One region of the Kribbella sp. NPDC056951 genome, then DNA from elsewhere that is predicted to be linked to it. Evidence: riboswitches for the same ligand, from Rfam matches in the RefSeq annotation. Region 1 holds a riboswitch; each other region holds the start of a gene.
The links. A riboswitch is a leader RNA that binds a small molecule or an ion and turns the genes downstream of it on or off. The one in region 1 is predicted to bind cyclic di-AMP.
Positions count from the first base shown of each region.

Region 2: linked by a shared signal. The riboswitch ahead of ACFTSF_RS26240 (hypothetical protein) and the one ahead of ACFTSF_RS04565 (hypothetical protein) in region 1 are both predicted to bind cyclic di-AMP.
Region 3: linked by a shared signal. The riboswitch ahead of ACFTSF_RS03615 (C40 family peptidase) and the one ahead of ACFTSF_RS04565 (hypothetical protein) in region 1 are both predicted to bind cyclic di-AMP.

Region 1 is NZ_JBHUQZ010000001.1:968,279-973,707, forward strand. Features, by position in the region: gene ACFTSF_RS04545 (DNA cytosine methyltransferase) at 1-822, shown strand, start outside; gene ACFTSF_RS04550 (hypothetical protein) at 911-1,747, shown strand; gene ACFTSF_RS04555 (bifunctional DNA primase/polymerase) at 1,806-2,723, shown strand; gene ACFTSF_RS04560 (hypothetical protein) at 2,787-3,194, opposite strand; cyclic di-AMP (ydaO/yuaA leader) riboswitch at 3,431-3,623, shown strand; gene ACFTSF_RS04565 (hypothetical protein) at 3,623-4,642, shown strand; gene ACFTSF_RS04570 (2'-deoxycytidine 5'-triphosphate deaminase) at 5,215-5,429, opposite strand, start outside.
Region 2 is NZ_JBHUQZ010000007.1:93,021-98,449, forward strand. Features, by position in the region: gene ACFTSF_RS26225 (dipeptide/oligopeptide/nickel ABC transporter permease/ATP-binding protein) at 1-59, shown strand, start outside; gene ACFTSF_RS26230 (oligopeptide/dipeptide ABC transporter ATP-binding protein) at 56-1,075, shown strand; gene ACFTSF_RS26235 (dihydrodipicolinate synthase family protein) at 1,072-2,007, shown strand; cyclic di-AMP (ydaO/yuaA leader) riboswitch at 2,786-2,979, shown strand; gene ACFTSF_RS26240 (hypothetical protein) at 2,979-3,890, shown strand; gene ACFTSF_RS26245 (CHAP domain-containing protein) at 4,038-4,520, shown strand; gene ACFTSF_RS26250 (ADP-dependent glucokinase/phosphofructokinase) at 4,530-5,429, opposite strand, start outside.
Region 3 is NZ_JBHUQZ010000001.1:756,517-761,945, forward strand. Features, by position in the region: gene ACFTSF_RS03600 (ABC transporter ATP-binding protein) at 1-537, opposite strand, end outside; gene ACFTSF_RS03605 (histidine kinase) at 681-1,886, shown strand; gene ACFTSF_RS03610 (response regulator transcription factor) at 1,883-2,542, shown strand; gene ACFTSF_RS03615 (C40 family peptidase) at 2,664-3,497, opposite strand; cyclic di-AMP (ydaO/yuaA leader) riboswitch at 3,497-3,689, opposite strand; gene ACFTSF_RS03620 (pyridoxal-phosphate dependent enzyme) at 3,960-4,922, opposite strand; gene ACFTSF_RS03625 (YciI family protein) at 5,017-5,379, shown strand.

The sequences.
Region 1 (5,429 bases):
ACGATGGCGCGGGCTGAGCGGTGCCGTCAGCGGTTCGCGCAGTTCCCGGCGGTGCTCATGCCCGCCAAGGCGACTCGCGGCTCAGAGCGGCACCCGTGGCAGCCGATGTCCACGCAGACCAGCCAGCAGGAGACGGCGATTCTGTCGACCGGGCCGATGGCAGCGGCTGGCAACACGTTCGATCGCGCGGGGTCGGACTGCCGCACTCGTGACCTGACCCCGCCGCTTCCCGTACAGACCGCCACCAGCCGCATGCCCCTGAACACACCGCTTACTGCGCTTGCCGTGGACAACTTCCAGGGTGTTGCGCGTGGCGCCGGCGACCCGCTGCCGACACAGGGCGGCTCGGAGACTATGGCGCTGTTGTCGAGTGGTGTGCTGCCGTACCGGAAGAACACCACGCCGACCATCCACGCCGAGGCGATGCCGACGGTCACGGCCGAGCAGGTTCCCGGGATGCTGTTTTCCGGCTGGTACAAGCAGAACGGTTCGACTGCCACCGAAACTGCAGCCCACCCGGTCACCGATCCGCTCGGGGCGCTGACCTCTCGCGATACCACCGCGGTCCTGACCGCCGAATGGCATGCAGCACTGGCCGATCTTGCGTTGGAGGACTGCTACTTCCGGATGATGGCGACCCACGAGATCGGCCGCGGCTGCGGGTTCGACGTGACGTTCGGCGACCACCAAGGCACCTACGTCGTGTGGGGCTCGGCCCGTGACCAGGTCGACGGCTACGGCAATGCCGTCACTCCCGCTGTCGGAGAGTGGATCGGCGGTCGGATGCGCGCCGTGCTGCACCGCGAGGAGGTCACCTCTTAAGCCACGCCAGCTCCTCAAGCCTCGGGGGAGGGACCGCGCATCGACCGGCGTTCCTCCCCGCATCGCCAACCGTACAAGGAGAATGCCGATGACGACCGCATCACCCGCCAGCGCCAATGCGCAGGACAACGAGTCCGACGAGCCGGACAATTTCGAGATCGCCCACACCGCGATCACGCGCACGATCCGCGCGATGAACAACGAACAACGACCTGGTGATGGAGCCGAGTTCGTCACCCATGTACTCGCGACGGTTGCGGCCAACCTTGGCAGCACGTTCGCCGTGATCAAGTCGCGGTCCGGGTCGTGGGAGGCCGCCGGCGTGCGTGAGCTGCTGTGTAGCACGGTCGGCTACGACGACGAGTTCCTGATGACGTACCGCACCGATCCGATCGAGATCATTGCCAGTAGCACCTATGAGTTGGATGACCTCGGCTTCTACGGGGCTTACGAAGCAAGCTTGGATCACATCGGCCAAGTGCTGTTCGGAGATCGCTGGACGCCGTCACGCGGCAAGCTGACCCGCGCTGAGCTGGAACAAATCGAAGACGTTCACGACCACCTCTACGACTTGGAGGTGAGCGACCGCGCTGAGTACGAGGAGCGGTTCACCGCCGAGGTGGCGGCACGGCTCAGTCAGTTGCGCGCTGAGGCCCCGCTCAGTTATCCCGCCAGGTTGACCGCAATGGTCCGGTTCGTCAGCGACAGCGACGACCGAGCGCTGACCGAGGGATGGGGCAACGATCTGACCAGCCAGCTCTACCAGCACGCCCGCGAGAACACGCTGCTACCCGGCAGCGACGCCAAACCTGACTGGTCACCCGGCTTCGTCGCCAGCCTTCTAGATGATGGCCATTGGCCGCACCTGCGCGTCCCTGAACTCGCCCGCTACGGCACACCCGCCGAGACCCCGAAGGACAACTGATCATGGCGCAGCGAGGCCACTCCGAGTGGGTCCAGCCCCACCGTGAGGAGGTCGAGCCGTGAGCGGCTCAGGCCGCCGACCGTACTGTGGCCGCCGTACGGGACCGGTCACTGATCCGGTCCACCAGAGGCTGATCCGCGCGGCGCACTGGCACGCCGACCGGGGACTCGCGGTGTTCCCGTTGGCGCCCGGCCGGAAGGTGCCCGCCGTCGACAAGGACTGGGAAGCCGCTGCAACCCTCGACCACCGCACGATCAACCGCCTGTGGCTGCAAGCCCCCTACAACATCGGCGTGGCCACCGGCCGGTCAGGTCTGCTGGTCGTCGACCTCGACCGCCCCAGAACTCCTTCCGAGACGGCGCCACCCTCGCTGGCGGGACTTGCCGACGGCCGCGCCGTACTCGAGTCCTTGGCCGCACAGCACGAGCCGCTGCCTGCGACCTGGACCGTGACCACCGCCTCCGGCGGAACCCACCTGTACTTCCGGCAACCCGCAGGGCAGCAGTTGGGCAACACCGCCGGTCGGCTCGGCTGGAAGATCGACACCCGAGGTTGCGGCGGGTACGTCGTCGCCGCCGGATCAGTCGTCGCCGCAAACCGGTACATCGTCCACATCATCCGCACGCCAGCACCACTACCCGACTGGATCTCTACCGCACTCGCTCCCGCCCCGACGCCGGCCGGCTCAAGCAGCGTGAAGCCTGCGGTCCTGCACAACGCCACCGCGTACGGGCTCGCGGCCCTGGCCAGCGAGCTCGACACCTTGCTGGCCACCGCGCCCGGCAGCCGCAATCACCAGCTCAACAAAGCCGCGTTCGCCCTCGGACGACTCCTGCCGTCCGGTGCCCTCCATCAAAGCCGTGTCCACGGCGAGCTGATCACCGCCGCTCACCAGATCGGACTCGGCGCAGGCGAGGCCGAACGCACCATCGCCAGCGGCCTGCAAGCCGGTCTGCGGAACCCACGGTGCGTGTAGTCGCCTCAACTGCGAAAGGACCTCAGTGCACCGTCCATGGCGCACTGAGGCCCTCTCCTCGTGTCAGGAGGCCTGCGTTCTCGGAGACCTCAGCGGCGGTACGCCGGAACCCCGCCATGTCCACATGAAGGTGGCCCACACGCCACCAACGTAGTCCGGCCTGCCGACCCGCGAGGGAGCCCGGACGGCCTGCTCGACAGCGACAACCTCGGCCTCGATCAGCTCCGGAGTGGCCGGCATGGACTGCCCGGTGATCGGGGACGGAACGACTTCGCCAGCCCACCACCTATACTCCGCGATCCAGCGGCACGTCTGGAGCATTCCGGTCACGAAATCACTGTCGCGGCCAGCAGCGCTCAGCTCGTCGGCGCGGTCCTCGATCGCCTGCCAAACCTCAGCGAACTCGGCGGCCGTCACGCCGGACAGATGCTCTAGTCGGACACCGCCGAAGTCCTTCGCCGTCAGCTTCACACCACAGCACGATCCCAGACCCCACCGACAATTTCCAGAGAAGCGGCACGTTGGGTGAAGTGCGCCGACGCAGGCTCGGCCCATGGTGGTGCAACGAAGCACTACAAGGCGCACCGCGGCGCACAAGACTTGTATATCCGGAGGCGCATTCACGGCGCGCCGCGTTCTCCCGATACAGGGGGCAGCGATAGGTGTAATCTCGGCTGCTACCTGGACACACCTACTGTCCAACCGCGGGTGTGTCAACGCCGAGTCCTGCCAGGCGCGCTCGCTCCCCTCGAACACCATATGGCGGGAGTGGGGGACCCAGGAAGTTGGGTCCCGATCGTGAGTGGTCGGGACTCTGGGGTGAAGTCCGCGGGAGTGGACCGGGCAAGTCTTTCCAGCCCGAACCCGACAGCTAACTCCGCAGGCGTCGGGAGACAACCATGACCGAGACCGAGCGTCGTCAGGCGACGGCGCCCGCCTTGCCGCCAGCCGCGAGTCAACCGGCGGGACAGTCAGCGCGCCGGCCTTGGAAGCAGCTGCTGCCCTTCCGATGGTTCGCGCTCAATGGAGTGAGTGCTGTTTCCACCGCGATTGGGTGGTGGACGCAAGTCAAAGCGCCGGGCGCGCACGGAAGCGTCGACGTGTGGTTCATTCACGCGACCCGAGAGAACTTCCTGACGTATTTTGGCCTCACCGCCGTCATCGCTGGTGCTCTGCTGGTCATAGTCGCGCAGTACGTGCAGTACCGCACATCCGCTGCAGAGATTTCCGAACGGGAACGGGAGCTCGCTAGCCGAGAGCATCGGCTCGGGGAGAAGGAGGACGAGATCGTCCGCCAGCACGCCGAACTGATGGACGCGCATAAGCAGCTAGAGGAGCAGTTGCTCCTCTCCAAGGTCATCCTGCGGCCTCTCATCGGTACGTCGATCAACCTCGGGAGCCTCGACCCAAGCACGCTCTCTGACGATCAGAAAACGCTGCCGGCCCGCCTGTACGGCGAGGCTTTGGTGACGATGCAGTCGGGCATTGTCGAGTACCTCGGCGGGAGTGTGTCCGACGTTCGTGTCATCTATTGGCAGGTGGAGGGGAGCACGCCGAACCGGATCCTTCGGGCCGTTGACCGACGAGGCGATCGGAAGAAGCCGACCTTGGTGATGCGGGAAGGCGACAGGAAGCGCGGAGACGAGGCGTTCAAAGCGCTGGACGCGCGGCAGCCCCGAATCTGGCATCTCGGCGAGGCCGGCGCGCCCATCGAGTGGGCAAAGCGCAAGGCATGGAAGGCGTTCGCTGCGCTCCACGTCTCGGGTGGAGAGGGGGACGTCTTCGGCATGGTGACCATCGACAGCCCGGACCCGCAGGCGATCACCGAGGATCATGTTCGAACTGCTCAGGTCATCGCGGACGCGTTCGCTGCCGTTTGTGCAAACTACACGAGATTCGATAGCTACCCGAAGGCCTAGTTTTCTGGCTTATGAGGGGTAGTGCTTGATGATGGCCGAGGTCTACGCGCCTCGGCCCGCACCTCCGCCCGGCCGCGAGCGAAGTACTCAGCGGGGTTCCGAGCTACCTCTTTGGCGCGCTCGACGCTGCCAGTGTCCTTGACGACCTTCACGATAGCCCCCTACTCGGTCGGGTAAGAACAGCTTTACACGCGAAGAGGCTCAGCAACAGGACCGCGAGTGTGTGTATGTACACAGAAGGAACGATTCGGGATGTATTTCGCTATCCCATGAGGTGTTAGATGCAGATCTGTGACCTGCCGTGCGCAGCCTGTGCGGCGCCGCAGGGTCTGCCGGATCGGCGCGAGGTCAGGTCCTGAAACTGGGTACATACGGCGATCGCTGGCCGAGATCGCCCACCGTTGCCGTCTCGCCCTAATCCTCAACGGGTGGAACGATCATCCACGTGTAGATACCTTTCCGCGAGTCGTAGTCGCACTCGTACCAGATGTCGTTTGCTTCGTCGTGTTCAAGCTTGTGCAGATCATTTGGTCCCCGGCAGGCGTCTGGGTCAGGAGTCTGTGGCCCGGCGCTCATTCGTCCCCGGTAAATGCGAGCTGCTCGGACTCCAAGTCGGCTGCATGCTTCGTAGCCGTTGGTACGGGGGCGCTCTCGCCCCTGTCGATCTTGAAGTGCTTGCCAAGCGTCTCGGTCTGTCCCTGGTAGTTCGATCCAAGGCCCCCTTCGCCGTACAGCATGGTTGGCGGCTCCATCATGCGCTCGAAGGTCAGCTTGCACACCGGTTGCC
Region 2 (5,429 bases), on a different contig from region 1:
CGATCGCACTCGCCGTACCGGAGCCGTCGGAGCCCTTGGAGAAGGAGGCACTGCGATGACGGAGCCTGTGCTCGAACTGTCCGGCGTACACGTCGTCCACCGGGCTCGGTCCGGCGGTCTGTTCCGCAAGGACCGGGTCTACGCGCTGACCGGGGCCGACCTGACCATTGCCGCGGGGGAGACCGTCGGAGTGGTGGGGGAGTCCGGCTGCGGGAAATCCACGCTGGCCAAGGTGTTGGTCGGCGTACAGGAACCGACCGAGGGTACGGCGTCGTTCCGCGGCCGAGACATCTGGTCGATGAAACCCGCCGAGCGTCGCCAGGCGATCGGCACCGGGACCGGAATGATCTTCCAGGACCCGTCGACCGCGCTGAACCGCCGGCTACCCGTACGCCGGGTGCTGCGCGATCCACTCGACGTACACCATCGTGGGACCGTTGCTCAGCGCAACGAACGGGTCCAGGAGTTGATGGCGCTGGTCGGCCTGCCCCGCAGCGTCGCCGATGCCCTGCCGGGCCAGCTGTCCGGCGGGCAGCGGCAACGGGTGGCGATCGCACGTGCACTCGCGCTCGAGCCGTCGCTGCTGGTTGCCGACGAACCGACGAGTGCGCTCGACGTGTCGGTCCGCGCGCAGATCCTCAACCTGCTGCTGGATCTCAAGGAACGCCTCGGTCTTTCGCTCGTGTTCGTTTCGCACGACATCCAGACCGTTCGAAGGATGAGTGATCGAGTGATCACCATGTATCTCGGCCGGATCGTCGAGGAGGCACCAGTCGCCGGCATCGCCAGGCGGGCGCGGCACCCGTACACCCGGGCGCTCTTCTCTGCGACTCCCGGACTCATCTCTCCGATCGATCCGATCCCACTGACCGGCCCGGTGCCGTCGGCGACCCGACCACCGAGCGGCTGCCCGTTCCGCACCCGCTGCTGGAAGGCCGACGACAGCTGCGCCGGCTCAATGCCGGACTTCGAGTCCGACGCCGCCCATCCGGCACACCGGTTCCGCTGCTATCACCCGGTCGTGGAGCGCGAGTCCACCGATGACCTGATCACCCAAGCATTGGAGCGTTCATGACCTTGCCAGCCCGCCTGACCGGTGTCATCCCACCTGTCTGTACGCCGTTGACCCCGGATCACGAGGTGGACACCGCCTCCCTGGTTCGGCTGGTCGACCACCTGATCGACGGCGGCGTGAGCGGACTGTTCGTGCTCGGTTCCACCTCCGAGGTGGCCTACCTACCGGACGGACACCGCAAGGTCGTGCTCGACACCGTGGTCGGCCACGTAGCCGGCCGACTGCCAGTGCTTGCAGGTGTGATCGACACCGCGACCCTGCGCGTCATCGACCACGTCCGCACCGCAGTCGCCGCCGGCGTCGACGGCATCGTCGTGACCGCGCCCTTCTACACCCGCACGCACCCGGCCGAGATCGACCAACACTTCCGCCTGGTCGCAGCGGCCGCCGGACTACCCGTGTTCGCGTACGACCTCCCGGTCTCCGTCCACTCCAAACTCGGCGCGGATCTAGTGCTGCAGCTAGCGGCGGACGGCGTACTGGCTGGCCTGAAGGACTCCAGCGGCGACGAGGCCGGCCTACGCAACGTCATCCTGGGCGCCCGCGACCGCGGCGACATCACCAACTTCAGCATCCTCACCGGCTCCGAACTAACCGTCGACAACGCCCTGCGAATGGGCGCCGACGGAGTAGTCCCAGGCCTAGGCAACGTAGACCCCCACGGCTATGTAAACCTCGTCAACCAAGCCACCGCCGGCAACTGGGAAGCCGCCCGCACCGAGCAGGAACGCCTAATCCGCCTCTTCGACCTGATCCGAGTAGGCGACCCGACCCGCATGGGCGTGAGCTCCTCCGCCCTCGGCGCCTTCAAAGCAGCCCTCCACCTCCGCGGCATCATCGAATCCGGCACCATGGCCCCACCCCAAATCCCCCTCAACCCCGACGAGATAGCCCAAGTCGAAAAGCACCTGGTCACCGCGAACCTGCTCTGACCGATACCTCGTCGATCTGTCGCCGTCATCTGGCGGGTTCGGGCGCGCGGTCAGCTCTGAAAGGGGTTTGGGGGCTGCCCCTGGATGCCCCGAGCTCTGGCCTTCCCAACGATGCGGGTTCGTGGCGAGACTCGTCGTACGAACGCGACCGCGTCCGGAGTGCTCGCGCAGGTTCTGTGTGACTTGGGGACGGATTCGACCGTTGAGGCTTACGTTAGATTCGCGTAAAGGTGAAAGTGGTTGAAGATCATCACGTTAGGGACACTGTGCGGTCGGGTGCCTGTTGCTCGGGCTCGGCTCGTGCCAGGGTCGTGCCACGAGCAATCGCTGAGGGGAATGTTGTGGAGCCGCTAGGGGATATGTCCGGACCCGAACGAGCCGTCGCCGCGGCGCGAGACCCCGACGAATACTTCGCTCGGGTACGCGCTGAGAGCGAAGCGGCCGCGGCTGCCGACGTCCGCGAGCGAGAGCAGCGACGCGCCCTCGAGACAAGAGTGAAGCTCTTGCGTCTCATCGGCCTCCGCGGTCTGGCAGAACGGCTGGCCGGCAGGGCCTGAGAAGTCCGGCACCCCGACTGAATTCGCCGTTGGGATGACCGAATGTGCGCGAAGTGTCGGCGTGGCGAGAGGTTTCGGCCTGCGCCGGATTCCGCCGGCCGTGTCGACAAGCCTTGTAGACAAGGCGAAACGCCGACGCTGAGCGTGTCCCGCGACGTTGCGAGCCGTTCCGGCATCGCTCTGCTACTGTCGCCGACAGTCCAGTGAGTAACTGGACTGTTTGTGTGTCAACGCCGAACCCTGCCGGACACACGGACTCCCCTCGAAGGACTGTGGCAGGGGTGGGGGACCCAGGAGGTTGGAGTCTCGACTGTGAGTGGTCGGGACCCTTGGGGTGAAGTCCGCGGGAGCGGACCGGGTCTTGACTCTCAGCCCGAACCCGACAGCTAACTTCACAGGCGTTGGGAGTTGTGCATGCTCGAATTCAACGGGCGTCGCAGGTCGGAGGCCCCCGACGTGCGTCCCTGGTACCGCCGCCTGTCGTGGTGGCGGTTGTCGCTGTGGGGCGTGGTGATCGCGGCCGGGCTCGGGGCCTGGGCGCTGCAGGTCGACTACGGCGAGGTGCTGCCTGGCCAGACCGGGTGGTGGATCTTCTCCGGCGACCGGAAGAAGATCATCCGGCTGATGGGGATGGTGTGTGCCGCGGTGATCGTCGCCATCCCGGCGTTCTTGGCCTGGGAGGCCGGCATGCGGGCGAAGCGGGCAGGCGCCCGCGAGAAGGACGAGATCGCGTTTCGCGTGCAGACGGTCAACGGTGTCATCGCCCCGCTGGCGGAACACTTGGGAGGGCTCGCGCAGCTGGACCCCGGCGAGACATTGCCGAGACAGCGACTCGCCGGCGCGGCGGAGACGGCCACCTTGGCTGGTCTCGCCAATCTGCATGGTGGAGCAGACGCCGGTGTGCGAGTGTGTCTGTACTTGGTGGAAGGCGACATCTCCGATCGTCGTCTGGTGTTCCGGCACCGCGCTGGTCGGGGTAATTCCAAGCCGATGCGCGCGGTGTTCGAGGGCGACGGCGGCCGCGGCACGGAGACCTTCAACGCGCTGGATGCGCGGGAGCCCCGCACCTGGCGTTACGTCGAGGGAGAGACTCCGGCGGTCGGTTGGAACCCCCGCAAGAAGTACCGCTCGTTCATGGCGGTGCCGGTCGCGTCGGGTGACACGCTGTTCGGGATGATCTCCATCGATGCTGTGGATCCGGCGGCGTTCCACGTCGCAGTGGATCTGCCGACCATTCAGACCGTGGCGGGACTCTATGCTGCGTTCCTGGCCGGGATGTCTGCGCCCAAGGATCATCCGGATCAGTCCGGAGCAACCTTCATGTGACGGCGGGCAACGATCCGTAAATTGCCTACCTAACACATCAGGTCTTCGTGAGTTTCCTCCGTTGCCCACTGCGACAACGCGGTCACGCTCTGCTTGCCTTGACGGAACAAGCCCTCCCGTCGCAGTTGAGAGTGAAAGGCAACCATCATGAGGTCAGCTTTTGTTCGCTCGTTCACGCGTCTGACCGCGACCGCCGCCGTGCTCGGCGGGCTGGTCGTCACTGTTCCGGCCACCGCGACAGCAACTCCCGCGCCGGCGCCGATCGCCAGTACGTCGTTCGGTCCGCAGTCGCGGGCCGATGACGCGATCGCGTGGTTCAGGGCCCGTAACGGCTCCACGTCGTACCAGGGGTACTGCGAGAAGGCCGTCGAGAACGCGTATGGCCGGACCGGCATCTATGCGTCGGCGATCGCCAACTGGAACGACGCCGTACGGCGGGGCGCGGCGCACCGGGGTGACCTGAACCCGCCGAAGGGAGCGCTGGTGTTCTGGAACATCAGCTCCTACGGACATGTCGGCATCGCGACGGGTGACGGCAACTTCTGGGCGACCAGTGTCAACGGGAGGATCGGCAAGGCGAGCCTGCCGTACTTCAACAGCTACCTCGGCTGGGCGCAGCCGAACTTCTAAAGAACTTGCCTACCGCAACGAACGCGGCTCGGCGACGGCTGCGAGGAAGCCGCCGACGAAGGTGTCGCCGAGTCCGACGGTGGTGGGGTTCTCGATGTCGAGGACGAATCCGGGGACACAGTGGACCGCGGCGCCCATCCGCTCGTGGAGCGCCGCGGCGAACGTGATGGACTCGGGCCATCGCGGTTGCGCGCGCAGGCGGTCGACGTCGTCTGCGGTGAAGTCGTCGCCGTGGCGGTAGCGGGCGGTGGCCATCACGGTGCCGGTGTCGAGAGCGTCGGCGTACTGGTCGGCGCGTTCGCCGAACGCCGCCACCCAGTACTTCGTGTGCACTACCAGCGTCGGTACGGCGATGAGCGCGTGCAGCGCCGTGAGCGCGTCTGCGACTTCGGTTGCGGAGAGCAGGTTCACGGGGTGCCCGACGAACGACTGCAGCTCGTCCTCGTTCAACCCGTACACGTCGATCATCTCGAGCAATGCGTCGCGGACGTGGCGGCTGAACGCGGGCTCGTGGAAGGCCGCGTCCTCGAAGTAGGTCACCGCATCCGGTGGCAGTTGCCGCAGGTGTGATCGCAGTTCGGTGAGTCGCCGGTCGAGCTCCTCTTGGTCGCGCATGGCGTTGAAGCCCGAGATCAGGAACACGGACGCTTTGCTCAGCCGGTCGCCCAGTTCGTCGGCCAGCAACATGGCGCCGTTGGCCGGGTCGTTGACGTAGATCAGCCGATTCGGGTACGGCGCGGTGATGTCGAGATCGCCGGTGCGGATCCGCAGGCCCGCGTCGTACTGGACGATCAGGTGCGGGTAGAAGGTGTCCTCGACGCTGCTGGAGATGTACTCGGTGTCCGGCGGCAGCAGTCCGCGCATGGTGTCGTTGATGCTGACCAGGTGCAGCGTTGACGGCACGCCCAG
Region 3 (5,429 bases), 210 kb from region 1:
GGTGCCGCCGCGGGAGGCGAAGTCCTGGAGCAGCCCGCGCATCCAGCGGATGCCCTCGGGGTCCATACCGTTCGCCGGCTCGTCGAGGATCAGTACGGCGGGGTCGCCGAGCAGCGCGTTCGCGATCCCGAGCCGCTGCCGCATGCCGAGTGAGTACTGACCGACGCGGCGCTTCGCGGCGTGGGCGAGGCCGACCGCCTCGAGCATCTCGTCCGCGCGGTTCTTCGGGACACCGAGCAGGCTCGCGTTCAGGGCCAGCGTCTCGCGGCCGGTGCGGCCGGCGTGCTGTGCGGCGGCGTCCAGCATGACTCCGACAACCCGACCAGGGTTCGGCAGCTCGGCGTACCGCTTGCCGGTGATGGTCGCGGTACCGGACGACGGCGGGGTGAGCCCGGTCAGCATCCGCAGCGTGGTGGACTTGCCGGCGCCGTTCGGGCCGAGGAAGCCGGTGATGCTCCCGGGCTGGACGGTGAAGGACACATCCTGGACAGCCGTGGTGCTGCCGTAGCGCTTGGTCAGGTTCTCGACGGTGATCATGACAACGAGTCAACCGTCCGGACCCCCTTCGCCACATCGGACGTCCGGCTGCAAACACCCCCTACCAAAGTCTGGGCTCCGGGGTCAGGAACCTAACCACATGGGGGAGGGCTTCCCTGAGGCCTCCCCACTACGCTGGGTGAATGCGACGTCTGCGCCGGTGGTACGCCTGGTGGCGCACGCATGCCCCGCGCATCCGCGACTTTCTCTATTTGTTCTTCGGCTTGCTGACCGTCGTCCTGCAGGCGAGTGCCGGCGACGAAGGCGCAGAGATCAACGACTGGCTCGTCCTCGGCGCGGGCGTCGTCGCGTCGGTGGCGCTGCTCTGGCGCCGCCGATTCACGGTCACGGTCACGCTGATCGGCATTGCCGCGATGGCCGTCGGCGGCATCTTCGTCCCGCTCGGTCTGGCCTTGCTGACGCTGGCGATCCGCCGCCGCGACCTGGTCCTCGCGATCCTGACTTTCCTCGGGTACGTCGCTCTGGTGCTCAACAGCGGTGTGTCCGGCGAGGCGTTCTGGGTCTCGGTGTTCACCGGCCCGTTCATGATCGGGACCTGGGTCGCCATCGGAGCGTTCGTCGGGGCTCGCCGGGATCTCGTCGCCTCGTGGCAAGACCGGGCTGAGCGGGCCGAGGCCGAGCGCGAGTTGCGCGCCGAGCAGGCCCGGCTGGGTGAGCGGGCTCGCATCGCGCAGGAGATGCACGACGTACTGGCTCACAAGGTTTCGCTGATCGCGTTGCATGCCGGTGGGTTGGAGGTGAACCCGGCGGTCGGTCCGGAGAAGATCGAGGGCTCGGCCCGGCTGATCCGGGAGACGGCTCGGCAGGCGATGGAGGATCTGCGCGAGGTCCTAGGCGTACTGCGGTCTGACACCAGCGTGGCCGGGGCCGACCTGGCACCGGTACCGCAGGCTGCTGATCTGGAGCGGTTGGTGGCCGACTCGCGGGCGGCCGGGGTGACGGTGACCAGCGAGATCACGCTGGCGGCCGACGTGCCGCTGTCGATCGGGCGGACCATCTACCGGATCGTCCAGGAGTCGTTGACGAATGTGCACAAGCACGCCCGCGGCGCCTCGACCGAAGTACTGGTATCCGGCGGGCGGGGCGAAGGTGTGACGGTGAGGGTGACGAACATTCGGCCGGTCGCGGCTGATTCACTGCTCCCAGGTGCCGGGGCCGGTTTGGTCGGTCTGCGCGAGCGCGTCGTACTGGTTGGCGGCCGGCTGGCGACCGGTCCGACAGCGGACGGCGGCTGGCGGGTCGAAGGCTGGTTGCCGTGGCCGAGCGGCCAGACTGTCTCACCGGTTGAGGTGGACAAGGTCTCACCACTGGGTGAAGGGGAGCGATGACACGGCTGCTGATCGTGGACGACGAGGCGCTGGTTCGGGCTGGGTTGAAGATGATCCTCGAGTCCGATGGTGAGCTCGAGGTGGTGGCCGAGGCCGATGACGGCGCCGATGCCGCCGCGATGGTGACCAAGCACCGGCCGGACGTCGTCCTGATGGACATCCGGATGCCGCGGCTCGACGGGTTGGCCGCGACTCGTGCGGTTCAGGCGCTGCCGGATCCGCCGAAGGTCGTCGTACTGACGACGTTCGACCTGGATGACTATGTCTTCCGGGCGCTGCAGGCCGGGGCGAGCGGGTTCCTGTTGAAGGACACGCCTCCGCGCGAGTTGGTGCAGGCAATCAAGGTCGTTGCGGCCGGGGACGCGATGCTGTCGCCGGCGGTGACCCGGCGCCTGATCGGCCACTACGCCAAGGACTCCCGCGCCGATCGGCGCCGGGTCGGGCAGGAGCGGGTCAGCAAGCTCACCGAGCGGGAGCGCGAGGTGCTGGTCGAGGTCGGCAGCGGGCTGCCGAACGCCGATATCGGCAAGAAGCTGTTCATGAGCGAGGCCACGGTGAAGGCGCACGTCTCCCGGCTGCTGGTGAAGCTGGCCGCGACCAACCGGGTCCAGGCCGCGATCATCGCCTATGAGGCCGGATTGCTCACGGACGACTAGCAACAAAGAGAAACCGGCCGGGGGATCGTCGGAGGGGTGGGGGTCGACGATCCCGCGGCCGGTCTCGGGTCAGAGCGCCCGGGGGGAGGGCGCGCTGACGGGGGAGGACCTGACAGTCAGGTCAGACGCGGCCGAAGGCCACGCTCTTGGTCCAGATCTTGCCCTTGCCGATCCGGGTACCCGGCTTCGACGCGTGCCAGAGCAGGTTGCCACCGGCGTAGACGCCGACGTGGTAGACGCTGCCGCCACCGTTCTTGAAGAAGACCAGGTCACCCGGCTTGGCGGCCGCGCGGCTGATGTGCTTCGTCGCGGCGTACTGCTGACGCGAGGTGCGCGGCATCTTCTTGCCGGCCGCGCGGTACACGAAGCCGGTGTAGCCGGAGCAGTCGAAGCCGCGCTTCGACGTGCCGCCGTAGCGGTACGGCGTGCCCTTGAGCTTCGCGGCCTCGCGGAGCACCTTGGCCCGGAACATGTCGGCCTTGACGCCACCCTTGTTGCCGTAGAGCACCTTGTGCTTCGCGGCCCAGGTGAGGCGACCCCAGGTCGCGTGGTCGGTGGTGCCGCTGACCTTGATCCCCCAGGACAGCTGGAACTTCTTCAGGGCCACCACGGTGGTGTTGCCGAAGTAGCCGTCCGGACCCAGCCGCAGGGCGCGCTGGACGAACTTCACGGTCGGGCCGGAGTCACCCTTGCGGAGCAGCGGGCGGCTCTTGATCGTGGCGTGACCGCGGACCTGGGCCGGGCTCAGGGCCTTGGCCGAGGCGGTGGTCGGAGCGGCGGCGATGCTGACCAGGGCGCCGCCGCTGACGGCGAGACCCACGGACAGTACGGCGGCCGCGGCCCGCGGAGCTGCGGACCGGGAAGGCTTGCGGTGCTTCGGGAGAGTCCGAATGGCGGCGGACTCGGTATGGCTGACGGCGCGCGAAAGCGACGTCCGTCGGGCAGTGACGGGCATGGTTGTCTCCCGACGCCTACGGAGTTAGCTGTCGGGTTCGGGCTGGGAAATCTTGCCCGGTCCACTCCCGTGGACTTCACCCCAGGGATCCGACCACTCACGGTCGGGCCCCAACCTCCTGGGTCCCCCACCTCTGCCATTGGTTGTTCGAGGGGAGCGCAGGTGCCTGGCAGAGCTCGGCGTGACACCTGTGCAGTTCGTGTTGTTTACCGAACCGCCGACGACTGTATAACAGAACGATCACGACGCAAACCCTCAGATCGACAGAGACCCTCTCAAAAGGCCCTCAGAGCCTCTCTGACGGATCAATGAGTCTTGGTGAACATCTGGTGTCCTGAGCGCGTCTGAGCGTGCCGGAGGCGCCAAATGAGAGCTTCGATGTGAGCTGGGTCACACTTTATAGTCGCTGTCTGTGACAACGAGCACAGTGCGTACTCAGGTCCGGCTGAGTTCCTTGCGAATTCAGCCTTGTGCGAGCAGTGCCTGGAAGCGCTCGAGGCCGACGTTCCCGCCGCTCAGCACCACTCCGACGCGCTCGGGCAGCCCTTGGATCCGCCCGGCCAGCAGGGCCGCCAACGCGCTCGCCCCACTCGGCTCGAGGACGATCTTCAGCCGTTCGAACGCGAACGTCATCGCGGCCAGGATCTCCTCGTCGGTGACGAGTGCGAAGGCCCCCACCAACCGCCGGTTGATCGTGAACGTCAGCTCGCCCGGCGTCGCGATCGCCTGACCGTCGGCAATCGTCCGCGGTACGTCGATCGTCACCCGCTCCCCGGCTGCCAAGGATCGGGCGTGGTCGTCGCCGGCGGCCGGCTCGACACCGATCATCCGGATCCCCGGCGACAGCGCCGTGGCCGCGGTCGCGCAGCCGGCCATCAGCCCGCCACCGCCGACCGGAACCAGCAGCGCGCCGAGCTGGCCGACCTCCTCGATCAGCTCGAGCGCAACCGTCCCCTGCCCGGCCATCACGTCGTAGTGGTCGTACGGCGGGATCAGCGTCATCCCGCGGTCCCTGGCCAGCTCCGTGGCCAGGGCGGCCCGGTCCTGCGTATAGCGGTCATAGCTGACGACCTCCGCGCCGTACCCCTTGGCGGCTGCGACCTTCGTCGGCGGCGCGTCAGCCGGCATCAGGATTGCCGCCTTGCTGCCCACGAGTTGAGCCGCCAGAGCCACCGCCTGGGCGTGGTTCCCCGATGAGTAGGCGGTGACGCCTCTTGACAACTCATCTGGCGAGAGTCGGCTGATGGCGTTGAAAGCGCCGCGGAACTTGAAGGCCCCGATCCGCTGGAAGTTCTCCGCCTTCAGGAACACCTGCGCCCCGGCCCGCTCATCCAGGGTCCGGGACGTGAGCACCGGCGTACGGTGTGCGACGCCTGCGATCCGGCCCGCGGCGGCCTGGACGTCTGTGAGACTCAGCTCAGCCATGGGGTGACGCTATCGCGATGTCAAAGTGGTGCGGTCGGCTCCGTACTCATCACCGAGAGGGCCCGGGCCGGGTCCGTAGCTGAAGGAGACACCCGTGAAGTACCTAGTGGTCCTGAACATCAATCCGGACGTGCTGTCCGCGCTGAGCGAGTCCGAGCAGCAGGCCATCTTCTCCGGGCACGAGAAGTTCATGGCGACGATCCAGGAGTCCGGCGAGTTCCACAGCACGGTCGCCCTGGCCGAGCCGGCCAAGAGCTCGGTCGTGAAGGTCCGCGACGGCGTGCCGGCCGTGACGGACGGGCCGTTCCTGGAGGCGAAGGAATTCCTGGCCGGCTACTACCTGATCGACGTCGCCAGCCTGGAGCGCGCGCAGGAGCTGGCCGCGATGATTCCGGATGCCGGGATCGAGGGCCTCGGTGTCGAGGTCCGGCCGGTCATCCACGAGGTCGGCCTGTAGAACAAGCAGGGGGTTTCTCCACAGGCTGTGGAGAAACCCCCTTGTTTTCT